4 regions of the Clostridium sp. CTA-7 genome follow, and region 4 is predicted to be linked to each of the others. Evidence: riboswitches for the same ligand, from Rfam matches in the RefSeq annotation. Region 4 holds a riboswitch; each other region holds the start of a gene.
What was found. A riboswitch is a leader RNA that binds a small molecule or an ion and turns the genes downstream of it on or off. The one in region 4 is predicted to bind S-adenosylmethionine.

Region 1: it holds a riboswitch for S-adenosylmethionine, as region 4 does, so the genes downstream of both, metK (methionine adenosyltransferase) here and ACYUEX_RS15950 (Na+/H+ antiporter NhaC family protein) in region 4, are expected to answer to the same signal.
Region 2: it holds a riboswitch for S-adenosylmethionine, as region 4 does, so the genes downstream of both, ACYUEX_RS03640 (methionine ABC transporter ATP-binding protein) here and ACYUEX_RS15950 (Na+/H+ antiporter NhaC family protein) in region 4, are expected to answer to the same signal.
Region 3: it holds a riboswitch for S-adenosylmethionine, as region 4 does, so the genes downstream of both, ACYUEX_RS00400 (methionine ABC transporter ATP-binding protein) here and ACYUEX_RS15950 (Na+/H+ antiporter NhaC family protein) in region 4, are expected to answer to the same signal.

Annotation. Positions count from the first base shown of each region.
Region 1 covers NZ_BAAAAV010000002.1:31,499-34,609, reverse strand. Annotated here, with positions in the region: gene nagA (N-acetylglucosamine-6-phosphate deacetylase) at 1-344, shown strand, start outside; gene metK (methionine adenosyltransferase) at 384-1,559, opposite strand; SAM riboswitch class I at 1,662-1,770, opposite strand; tRNA gene ACYUEX_RS03175 (tRNA-Tyr) at 1,921-2,005, opposite strand; tRNA gene ACYUEX_RS03170 (tRNA-Thr) at 2,011-2,085, opposite strand; tRNA gene ACYUEX_RS03165 (tRNA-Val) at 2,111-2,186, opposite strand; tRNA gene ACYUEX_RS03160 (tRNA-Tyr) at 2,209-2,293, opposite strand; tRNA gene ACYUEX_RS03155 (tRNA-Thr) at 2,300-2,374, opposite strand; tRNA gene ACYUEX_RS03150 (tRNA-Tyr) at 2,400-2,484, opposite strand; gene ACYUEX_RS03145 (hypothetical protein) at 2,784-3,111, opposite strand, start outside.
Region 2 covers NZ_BAAAAV010000002.1:129,147-132,257, reverse strand. Annotated here, with positions in the region: gene ACYUEX_RS03650 (MetQ/NlpA family ABC transporter substrate-binding protein) at 1-22, opposite strand, end outside; gene ACYUEX_RS03645 (methionine ABC transporter permease) at 160-795, opposite strand; gene ACYUEX_RS03640 (methionine ABC transporter ATP-binding protein) at 795-1,832, opposite strand; SAM riboswitch class I at 1,928-2,075, opposite strand; gene ACYUEX_RS03635 (DUF503 domain-containing protein) at 2,169-2,456, opposite strand; gene malQ (4-alpha-glucanotransferase) at 2,578-3,111, opposite strand, start outside.
Region 3 covers NZ_BAAAAV010000001.1:101,253-104,363, reverse strand. Annotated here, with positions in the region: gene ACYUEX_RS00405 (methionine ABC transporter permease) at 1-126, opposite strand, end outside; gene ACYUEX_RS00400 (methionine ABC transporter ATP-binding protein) at 95-1,153, opposite strand; SAM riboswitch class I at 1,242-1,365, opposite strand; gene ACYUEX_RS00395 (type I phosphomannose isomerase catalytic subunit) at 1,566-2,504, opposite strand; gene ACYUEX_RS00390 (HAD-IIB family hydrolase) at 2,652-3,111, opposite strand, start outside.
Region 4 covers NZ_BAAAAV010000009.1:138,471-141,581, forward strand. Annotated here, with positions in the region: gene ACYUEX_RS15935 (hypothetical protein) at 1-523, shown strand, start outside; tRNA gene ACYUEX_RS15940 (tRNA-Gly) at 587-660, shown strand; tRNA gene ACYUEX_RS15945 (tRNA-Lys) at 664-739, shown strand; SAM riboswitch class I at 918-1,024, shown strand; gene ACYUEX_RS15950 (Na+/H+ antiporter NhaC family protein) at 1,327-2,604, shown strand; gene ispF (2-C-methyl-D-erythritol 2,4-cyclodiphosphate synthase) at 2,709-3,111, opposite strand, start outside.

The sequences.
Region 1 (3,111 bases), on a different contig from region 4:
AAGTTTTATTAGTCACTGATGCAATGATGGCATGTGCGATGCCTGATGGTATGTATGCATTAGGAGGTCAAGAGGTTGTTGTTAAAGATGGAGCTGCAAGACTTTTAAGTGGAAGCTTAGCTGGTTCAATATTAACTCTAGATAAAGCTATTAAAAATGTATATAAAAATGTTGGTCTTTCATTAAACGAAGCTGTAAAAATGGCAACTTTTAATGCTGCTAGACATTGTAAAGTTGAAGATAGAAAAGGTCTTATAAAAGAAGGCTTCGATGCAGATTTGGTTTTATTTGATGAAGACATAAATGTAAAAAATGTTATAGTTGCTGGTAAAGTATTAGTATAAATAAAAATGCTCCAATTCAAAATTGGAGCATTTTTTATTTTAAAGATACTTCTTTATTTCTTCTACTTTATTTAAATCTTCCCAAGGTAAGTTTAAATCATTTCTTCCAAAGTGACCATATGCAGCTGTTTGCTTGTAGATTGGTCTTCTTAATTCTAAATCTCTTATTATAGCTCCTGGTCTTAAATCAAATACTTTTTCAACTATTGAAATTATTTCTTCTTCTGATTTCTTTCCAGTTCCAAATGTTTCTACTTCTATAGAAACTGGCTTAGCAACACCAATTGCATATGCTAATTGAATTTCTAATTTATCAGCTACTCCAGCTGCTACTAAATTCTTAGCAACCCATCTAGCCGCATATGCTGCTGATCTATCAACTTTAGTTGGATCTTTCCCTGAGAAAGCACCACCACCGTGTCTTCCATATCCACCATAAGTATCAACTATTATCTTTCTTCCAGTTAATCCGCTATCTCCTTGTGGTCCTCCAACAACGAATCTTCCAGTTGGATTTATGTAATACTTTGTGCTATCGTCTAATAATTCTGCTGGAACTACAGCTTTAATTACATGCTCCATTAAATCTTCTCTTATTTGTTCTTGAGATACATCTTCACTATGTTGAGTTGATATTACTATTCCATCTATTCTTATAACTTTATTATCATCATATTCAACTGTAACTTGAGTCTTTCCATCCGGTCTTAAGTATGGTAAAGTTCCGTTCTTTCTTACTTCTGATAATCTTCTTGATAATCTATGAGCCATAGCTATTGGTAATGGCATATACTCTTCTGTTTCATTTGTTGCAAAACCAAACATCATTCCTTGGTCTCCTGCTCCAACTGCTTCAACATCATCTTTTTGCCCTGCTCTAGATTCTAATGCTTCATCAACACCCATAGCAATGTCACCTGATTGTTCATCTATTGATGTTAGTACTGAACATGTTTCACAGTCAAAACCGTATTTAGCTCTATCATAGCCTATTTCTTTTACAGTTTCTCTAACTAACTTTGGAATATCAACATAACAATTAGTTGATATTTCTCCCATAACCAATACCATTCCTGTTGTAACAGCTGTTTCACAAGCAACTCTTGCCATAGGATCTTTAGCTAAAATACTATCTAATACAGCATCTGAAATTTGGTCGCATATTTTATCTGGATGCCCTTCTGTAACTGATTCTGATGTAAATAATCTTCTCATTTTCATTTCTCCTTTCATTTTATTTGATATTAATTCTAATTAATTTAATTTATAAAATAAAAAAATCTCTTCGATAAGAAGAGATGTTAAAAGTCATAATCTTTCTTATCTTGCAAAATTACTTTGCAGGAATTGGCACCACACTCAAAATTACTGAAGTAGGTTGCCGGGTTTCATCGGGCCCTTTTCCCTCCGCCTCTCTGGATAAGAACTAATATCAAATTTTACTTTTCAGATTATATCATCTTTAATATTAATAGTCAACAATAAAACCTAAAATAATTACATATTTAGATTCCTTAACTCATAAAATATTAAATTATTTAAAAATATAAAAAAAGACAAGTAAACTTGCCTTTTGTGGTGGGGGAGGACGGATTCGAACCATCGAAACGAAACGTAACAGATTTACAGTCTGCCCCCTTTGGCCACTCGGGAACTCCCCCACATTTGGAGCTGGCAATAGGAATCGAACCTACAACCTGCTGATTACAAGTCAGCTGCTCTACCGTTGAGCCATGCCAGCATATTATAAATTAATAAATTTCAAATGGTGGAAACAACAGGGATCGAACCTGTGACCCTCTGCTTGTAAGGCAGATGCTCTCCCAGCTGAGCTATGCTTCCATAATAATAAAATTTTATAAAATGGTGGGGGAGGACGGATTCGAACCATCGAAACGAAACGTAACAGATTTACAGTCTGCCCCCTTTGGCCACTCGGGAACTCCCCCATTTTATGGAGCTGGCAATAGGAATCGAACCTACAACCTGCTGATTACAAGTCAGCTGCTCTACCGTTGAGCCATGCCAGCATATTATAAATTAATAAATTTCAAATGGTGGGGGAGGACGGATTCGAACCATCGAAACGAAACGTAACAGATTTACAGTCTGCCCCCTTTGGCCACTCGGGAACTCCCCCGTTTAAAATTTATTTAATTTCAGTTAAGTAAACTTTGTATCTTCTCAACCGACAATGATTAGTATATATTTATTATATCTTAATTTCAAGTACAATTTTTACTCATTTAAAGAAACTATATTTAATTTATTCTGTTTTTCTTTTATTTTCTTCTAATTAATGCTAATATCTTTTTTATTAACAATTTTTCTGTCATAATTATTCTATATTAGATATTAAATAAACATCACTTCAACTTGTAATAATTTTTAATAAATATATATTGCTATAAGTAAAATAATTTTTTAAATAATAATTTCTTATACTTCTTTTTCTATAATATCTAAATCAATATAATCACTTATAATATCCTTAAACTCTTCATATTCTTTATTTGACATTCTTTGCTTTACTAAAGACATACCTTTTGTAATGTTAACTGTATTTTCTCTATCCGAAAAATAGTCATTAACTTTTATTATATCTACTATAGCTAAATTTCTAATTAATACATTTATTTTTTCTTTTCTAGCTTTATCTAAATGTCCAAACAAATTATTAGAGGAATCTACTTGATTTATAATAATTGTAGATTTATTTTTTTCCTCACTAATAAACTCTTCTTCTTTATTGTATTTTACTACATTT
Region 2 (3,111 bases), on a different contig from region 4:
TTAATATTGATTTTCTTTTCATATTGAAAGCCCCCTTTTTAATGTACAATTGACATTTAAAATTAGACAATTTAAATTTCTTTAATTTTTATTTAATTAAATTTATTCTCCTATATCAATTGCTTTTATTTTTATATTTTAATTATTTTTATAACTTTATTATGATAGTTTTTTATATAAGTAATTTCCTAAAGATTGCAACACCTGTACAATTATTATTAAAATTAAAACTGTTACAATCATTACATCTGTCTGATATCTTTGATAACCATATCTTATGGCAAGATCCCCAAGTCCGCCACCACCTATGCTTCCTGCCATAGCTGAATAGCCTATTATACTAATTACAGTTAAAGTTAATCCAGAAATTATTGATGGAACAGCTTCTTTAAGCATAACCTTAAATATTAGCTGAGTATTTGATGCTCCAAAAGATTTTGCTGCTTCTACTACACCTGGATCTACTTCTTTTAAGGCAGATTCTATTATTCTTGCTACAAATGGAGCAGCTGCTATAGTTAAAGGGACTATTGCACCTTGTATTCCTGTTGATTTTCCTACTATTAACCTAGTTAAAGGTACCATAAACACCATTAATATTATAAATGGAAAACTTCTTAGGATATTTATTATAGTATCTAATATTTTATAAATAAATTTATTAGGTTTTAATCCCTTTGGTGCTGTAACTATTAAAATTATCGCTGGTACGAATCCTAATATTACTGAAAATACAGTTGAGAAAAATACCATTATAATTGTTTCTCTTAAAGCCTTTAATAGCATATCTAACATTAATTAAGCACCTCCAATATTACATTTTTCTTTTCTAAATAATTTATTACCCTTTCCTTATCTTCCTCTTCTATGTTTATTACTAAACTTCCAAGTACATCATCTCTAAACTTTTCTAATTTGCCCCAAACTATTGAAAAGTCTATATTTAGCTCTCTTGACATTTTCGTGATAAGCGCATTTTCTGATGATGTGCTTGGAAAAAATAATTTTATGTTTATTCCTATTGCTGGTAGTAGTTCTTCATCCTGTTCACCTAAAAACTTCTTAAGCGATACTCCTGGTTTTAAGAATAAGTCTTCTGAATTGCCTTGTACTTTTAAAATACCCCCTTCTATTAATGCAACTTTTTCACAAACCTCTTTAACTACTTCCATTTGGTGGGTAACAATAACTATTGTAATTCCTAACTCTTTATTTATCTTTGAAAGAAGTTCTAATATATCCTTTGTGATCTTAGGATCTAATGCTGATGTAGCTTCATCACAAAGTAAAATTTTAGGCTCTAATGCTAAAGCTCGTGCTATAGCCACTCTTTGCTTTTGGCCTCCACTTAAATTAGATGGTTTTGCATCTGCTTTTTCTGAAAGTCCAACTAACTTTAAAAGTTCAGTTACTCTATTATATATTTTTTCTTTTCTAAATTTTTTGTAACTACAAAAACTCTCCCCTTTTCCCTTGCATTTTTCTTTGTATTCCTTATACTCTTCTTCATAGCCCCAAACCTCTAGTGGTAATGCTACATTTTCAAATACATTTTTTCTATTTAATAAATTGAACCCTTGAAATATCATACCAAGATCTTTTCTAAATTCCCTAAGCTCAATTCCACTTAAATCTTTAACCTCTTTACCCATTACTGTAAGAGATCCATCTTCATAACTTTCTAGCCCATTTATACATCTTAATAAAGTTGATTTCCCTGCCCCACTATGTCCTATAATTCCATACACTTGTCCTTCTTCTATCTTAAGCGAAACATTCTTTATAACTTCTACTTTGTCAAAGCTTTTACTTAAGTTATTAATTTCTATCACAATTGATTCCCCCTTTAAAGAAACTTAAAGTAAAACAAAAAACGCACTAGAGAATAAATCTCTAGTGCGTATAATTACTCACATACTAATTTATTCTCTCATCTATCAGCTTAAAGCTGCAGGATTTAGCACCAAACTTAATAGAATATAGTTTTAGTCCAACATTAATTAGACTTATCTTATAATCCTATTACAGGTTGCTGGGTTTCACAGGGCCAGTCCCTCCACCACTCTTGATAAGAAACGTAATCAAAATATTTAATTTTTATATTGATATTAATATACGATTATTAATTATATTTGTCAACAACATTTTAAAATTTATTTTTATAAATTTTAAAACATTATTACTTCTTTATCTATTTTTATAAGCTCTGCATCTGTATTTTCTTCTATAAAATTTATTATATTTTCCATAGTAGAATCTACTTGAGCATTAGTTGCACATATTCCTGAAATTCCAATTACAATACTTTGATGAATATCTTGATCGCTTATCTCACTTACAGAAATATTGAATTTATTTTTTAACTTTTGAGTTATACTTCTAACCACCATTCTCTTTTCTTTTAAAGAGTGTACCCAACTTGCTCTTAAATTTATACTCATTACTAGGACTCTCATTTTAAATCACCTCTTTAAATATTATGTACCTTAATATTATTATAAATAAAGCTCATGGAGAATATTCTCCATGAGCTTTATTTATAACTTTTATCCGGGATTTATTTATAATTTAATTAAATTATCTACCATATAATCTAGTTAATTCAAATATTTCCTCTGCTAATTTATCGTTTAAATCTTTTTTTGAAGCTCTCCAAGTCCAATTGCCACCTAATGTAGAAGGTAAATTCATTCTAGCTTCATTACCTAATCCTAAAAAATCTTGCATTGTGGTTATTGCTAAATAAGCTTGACTTCCCCAAACTCCTCTTATTAATCCTCTTGATATTCCTTCCTCATAAGTTAAATTTAAATATTTTTTAGCTTTTTCTATTTCATTTTTACTTCCAGTTACATTATACCATCCACAATTTGTATCGTTATCATGTGTGCCTGTGTAAGCCACACAATTAGCATGATAATTATGTGGTAAGTCTACACTATCTTCTCCGCCAAATCCAAACTGTAAAATTTTCATTCCAGGAAATCCTGTTTTATCTCTAAGCTCTATTACGTCATCTGTCATCATTCCCAAATCTTCTGCTATTATATTCACGTCTCCAAGATTATCTTTTATAGCATTAAATAATTTAATTCCAGGCCCTTTTGTCCA
Region 3 (3,111 bases), on a different contig from region 4:
AAGACCTATAACAAAGGATATAGCTCCTGATACTAGAAGCATAATCAAGGTTTGTCCAGTTGCTTCATAAATTTCCGGTATTTTTTTTACTGCATTAGGCAATAATTTTTGTATTAAGTCTGCCATCTTTAATCACCTCAACTTCCACATTTTTTTCTTTAAGATAGTTTATAACATTATGAATCCGTTCTTCTTGACCTTTAATTATTACAATAAGTCCACCAAGTGGAGATTCTTGAATTATCTCTACATTTCCAAAGATTATATTTGCATCTACATTAAATTCTCTAGATATTATTGAAATTATTGGTTCAGTTGTACTATTTTCTAAGTATTTGAGTTTCAGTATCTTTTCATTTTCCTTAATTTCTACAACTGAAGATTTATCTTCTATTAAGTCATATATATTACTTAATAAAGAAGTACTATCTATAAAATTCTTTGTAATCTTTTCTTTAGGCTCTGAGAATACCTTAAATATATTTCCTTCTTCTACAACTCTTCCATTTTCCATAACAGCAGCTCTTGTGCATATTTCTTTAACTACTTGCATTTCATGAGTTATTATTACTATGGTTATTCCAAATTTTCTATTTACCTCTTTTAAAAGCTTTAGTATTGATTTTGTAGTTTGTGGATCTAAAGCACTAGTTGCTTCATCACAAAGTAATACTTTTGGATCATTGGCTAAAGCCCTTGCAATGCCTACCCTTTGTTTTTGTCCTCCACTTAATTGAGATGGATAAGAATTTGCCTTATCTTCTAATTCAACAAGCTTTAGTAGTGATATAACTTTATCTTTTATTTCATCTTTTGAATATTTACTTCCCTTCAAAGGATAGGCTATATTTTCAAAAACTGTTCTAGACTTCATAAGATTAAAATGCTGAAATATCATTCCTATCTTTTTTCTTTCTTCTCTAAGTTCTTTATTTGATAATGTATTAAGGTCTTTTCCATCTATAAGTACTTGCCCCTTAGTAGGTCTCTCTAAAAAGTTTATGCATCTAACTAGAGTTGATTTTCCAGCTCCACTAAAGCCTATAATTCCATAGATTTCACCTTTGTTAATATTTAATGTTACATCCTTTACCGCTTCTACTTTTTCACCTTCTGTATCATAAGTCTTGTATAAATTTTTTAATTCAATCATGTTGCCCCTCCCTCTACCCTAAAAAAGGTAATAAAAAAACTGCTTTCCTAAAAAATAAGAAAGCAGTGTAATACACTTCTATATTTCATTCTTATCTTTCAGACGCAGTAAACATCTGCAGGATTTAGCACCTTAAATCATAACTAATTTAAGTTCGTAATTCAGGTTGCCAGACTTCACAGGGCCAGTCCCTCCGTCTTTCTTGATAAAAATCTATTCATTTTTTTGTTTTTCATTTCTTGTTCCTCATTATATATGTATATATTTCCACTGTCAATAGTATTTTTACTTTTTTATAAAAAAGTGGACATATGTAAGAAATCCATTATATTTTGCTAAGTCATTTTAATTTAAAATAAAAAACTAAAATTAAACCTCTAAATAATTAATTACTTAGAGGTTTTTTTTTTAACTATATAACTGGATAGCTCTTTAAAACTGTAACATTACCTTTTATTGAATATTCTCCTAAAGTAGCTGGGATTAAATAACTATCTCCAGTCTTTATTTTTTCTGTGAAGTCTTTTCCTTCTATTATTCCTTCTCCATCTACGCAAGTTAACATATCAAACTTTTCTATATCACTTGCATCATTGTATTGTGAATCTATAGTTATTTTTTCTATTCCAAAGTATTCATTTTTACATAGTAAGCTTTGCTTATAGCCTTCATGCTTTATTTCTTCTTTTTCACTAAGGTTTTCACATTGAAGATCAAAGTTTATAACATCTAATGCTTTTTCAACATGAATTTCTCTTGGTCTTCCATAGTCATATACTCTGTATGTTACATCACTATTTTGTTGAATCTCTGCTATTATAACACCTTCGCATATAGCATGAACTAATCCACTATTAATTAAAAAGCAATCACCTTTTTTAACTTCTATTTTATTTAAATAACTTTCCACATTATTATTTTTTATAGCTTCTTCAAATTGTTCTTTACTACAATCTTTAGTTCCCACTATTAAACAAGCACCTGGTTTAGCATCCATAACATACCAAGCTTCTGTTTTACCATAATCCCCTTCATACTTTGCAGCATATTCATCTCCTGGATGTACTTGTACTGAAAGTTTTTCTTTTGAATTAATAAGCTTTATAAGTAATGGAAATTTTTCTAAAGTAACCTTCGCTCCTACAAGTGTATGTCCATACTTTTTAATTAAATCATCGAAGCTAGTTCCTTTTAATGAACCATTTTCTACAATTCCAGTCCCATTTGGATGACATGCTATATCCCATGTTTCACCTATTTCACCTTCTGGCATATTATCTCTAAAGGATTCAAAATCTCTTCCACCCCATATTTTTTCATAATATAAATTCTCAAATCTAATTGGATACATAATCTTTCTCCTTCCTTAACAACACTTCTTAAGTAAAATATATATTTCAATATATAGATTATTAAATTAATTGATTTTTTTAAATAAAAATTAATTAATATTCTTCAATTATTCTATTTTATTTATAATATTTATTTTCTATAATATTTATAATAAATAATTTTCTATACATTCTCCTACGGAGTTAACTAAATATTTAACATGTTTCTTTAGTTCTTCTTCTACATGGTTAAATGTAAATGAATTTTTAGTTATCTTAAACATAGTTACGTCATTCCATGAATCTCCTATGGTATATAGATCTTCATTTTCTATTAATTCTTGTTCTGCTAAATATTTTACTCCACTTCCCTTTGAACATCCCACTGGAACTACATCTATATAAATATCATTTCTATATGCTACTACTGTATCACCATATTTTTCATTTATTTCATCTTTTATTTTTTCTATTTCATCCTTCTCTTTATTTGGATTATATATAGAAATTAAGCTTAGCTCCTCTTCTATTTCACATATTGAATTTACTCTTTTTTTATTTGGATATGGTAAATTATCTCCATCTGTTAATAAATATGTGTCAAATCCAGATTCTACTGAAATATAT
Region 4 (3,111 bases):
TACATGGGCATACTTTCCAAATGAAAAAATATTGTTAGGATATATTCAATATTCATTTTTACAAGAAGCCTTTTATAAATGGATATATGGAAAGGAAAGGTTAGTTGTTAATGTTCCAAACATTCCAGTAGAAATAATAATTTCAGATGGAGAAAAAAATAAAAAAATATCTAAAGAAGAAGCAGATAATATGAGAAGACATGTAAAAATGATAAAGGAGTGTTGGGCTTTACCTAAAGATAAATTAATTAGGGCACTTCAAAAGTTTGCTAGAGACTTTAATAGAACTTGGTACGGAGACAATAGAGAATTTTTATATTTAAAAATTTTTAATACACCAAAAGAATTAGGGGAATTTGTTATAAATTCAAGCTATATGACAACAAGTGAAAGAGAATTTAAAGAGAGAACTAGCTTAATTATTTCAGATTGGAAAGAAGTATGTGAAAAAGCTGATAAAAATAAGAGCCATGGAGAGCGATTTAGAGATATTTTATTAAAATCCCTTACAGAAATAATTTAAAGGTAAAACTAATTATTGACAGTAATAATTACTAAATATATAATATTACTGTCAATAATATTTGCGGGTGTAGCTCAATGGTAGAGCCCTTGCCTTCCAAGCAAGTTACGTGAGTTCGATTCTCATCACCCGCTCCATATGCGTTATTAGCTCAGTTGGTAGAGCACCTGACTCTTAATCAGGGTGTCCCGGGTTCGATCCCCTGATAACGCACCATTAAAAGAGAGATTAATTTTATGTAATCTCTTTTTTTCTATTTATAGAACATTTAACACTAAATACTTTATTGTTAATAGTAACTTTAAAAATAAAAGACTTATATAAGGTGTTAGGAATATTTTTCATATTGACAATAGTATATTAAATTGATACTATTATAGTGCAAAATTTAAAAGTCTTATCAAGAGTGGTGGAGGGACTGGCCCTATGAAACCCAGCAACCAAGAATTTTAATTAATTCTTAAGGTGCTAAATCCTGCAGGTAAACCTGGTAGATAAGAGGCGAACTATAATTTTTTATATGTGTGAGTAAAGCTTCTGTATTTCTACAGGAGCTTTTTTTACTCTTTAGAAAATTATATTTTTATATTTATTTTGCATAATTATTGTAAGATATTTAGTTATTAAAGTTATATCCTAAAGAGTAAAAAATGTGAATATAGTGCGCGTGCAAGATTTTCCTCAGGCAAGCTTCGGAAATGCACATGCGCTAAAAAAAGTCGACGGCTCGACAAGCTCGCCTTTGCGACTTTTTTAATTTTGTTATTAGAAATAATTTATATTTTAAAGGAGAGGAAGAAATTTTGAAAAACAAAGGTAATGGACTAGCTTTAATTCCATTAGGAGTATTCTTATTAGTGTATTTAGGTACATCTATAATAGCAAAAGATTTTTATGCTGTATCAGTTATTGTTCCTTTTTTAGTAGCAGCTCTAACAGCATTAATTATGAATAGAAAAGTAAAGTTTGATGAAAAAGTAGAAGTTTTTTGTAGGGGAGCGGGAAACACTAATATTTTATTAATGATATTAATATTTATATTAGCAGGAGCCTTTGCCGAAGTTGCTAAAAATATGGGAGCAGTAGACTCAACTGTAAATTTAGGATTATCTTTATTACCAAGTAGTCTATTAATACCTGGAATGTTTATTATAGGTTGCTTTATAGCTTTATCTATAGGAACATCAATGGGAACAATAGTTGCATTAGTTCCAATTGCAGTTGGAATAGCAGACAAGACAGGAATAGCAACAGCATTGGCAGTTGGAGCAGTAGTTAGTGGTGCTATGTTTGGAGATAATCTTTCAATAATATCTGATACAACTATAGCAGCAACAAGGACTCAAGGTTGTGAAATGAAAGATAAATTTAAAATGAATTTTATAATAGTTCTTCCAGCAGCAATAATAACTGCGTTAATATTCATGGTATTAACAAGAAATGCAAATGTAGTTAGTTTAGATTCTTTAAGTTTTAATATATTCAAAATTTTACCCTATATAATAGTTATAATAACAGCTTTACTTGGAGTTGATGTAATAATAGTTTTATTACTTGGAATATTGTCTTCATGTATAATAGGATTTATATTTGGAAGCTTTGACTTATTGGGATTATTTAATTCTATATCTGATGGAATAGCTGGTATGAGTGAGCTAATAATAATCTCATTACTTATAGCTGGAACAATAGAGATAATAAAGTTTAATGGTGGAATAGACTTTATACTTAACAAAGGACTGAAGAATTTTAAAAGTAAAAGAGGGGCTGAGTATGGTATTGCAACCCTAGTAAGTTTAGTAGATATTTGTACTGCTAATAATACAGTAGCAATAGTAACTGTTGGACCAATAGCTAAAAATATTTCAAATGAATTTGATTTAGAACCAAAGAGGGTTGCAGGGATAATGGATATGTTTTCGTGTGTATTTCAGGGCATAATACCATATGGAGCTCAACTAATATCAGCAGCAGGTCTTGCAGCTTTATCACCATTTGCAATAATGAAATTTTTATTTTATCCATATCTTATGGGGATATGTGCTATAATAGCTATATACATTCATTGGAGAAATAAATAAGGCTGTTGTAAAAATTTAAATATATAAACCAAAAAATAAGGAGATAACTTTTTTAGTTATCTCCTTGCTTTTTATAAGCCTTAATTTAATTCTTAACTTTTTAATTATTTATTATCCATTGTAAGAAGGCATATACTTTGAGAGGATATACCCTCACCACTGCCAGTAAATCCAAGTCCTTCTTCAGTAGTTGCCTTAACATTAATTTGACTTAAATCAATTTCTAAAGCTTGTGCTATGTTTTCTCTCATTTGTTGTATATAAGGAGACATTTTTGGTTTTTGAGCAATAATAGTTGCATCTATATTGTTTATGGAATAACCATTATCTGAAAGAAGTAATCCTACTTGTTTTAAAAGTTTTAAACTTGAAATACCTTTGAATCTTTCATCTGTATCAGGAAAATGCTTGCCTATATCACCTAGAGCTGAAGCACCAAGCAATGAATCCATAATTGCATGAAGTAATACATCAGCATCTGAATGTCCAAGTAAACCGTGCTTATAA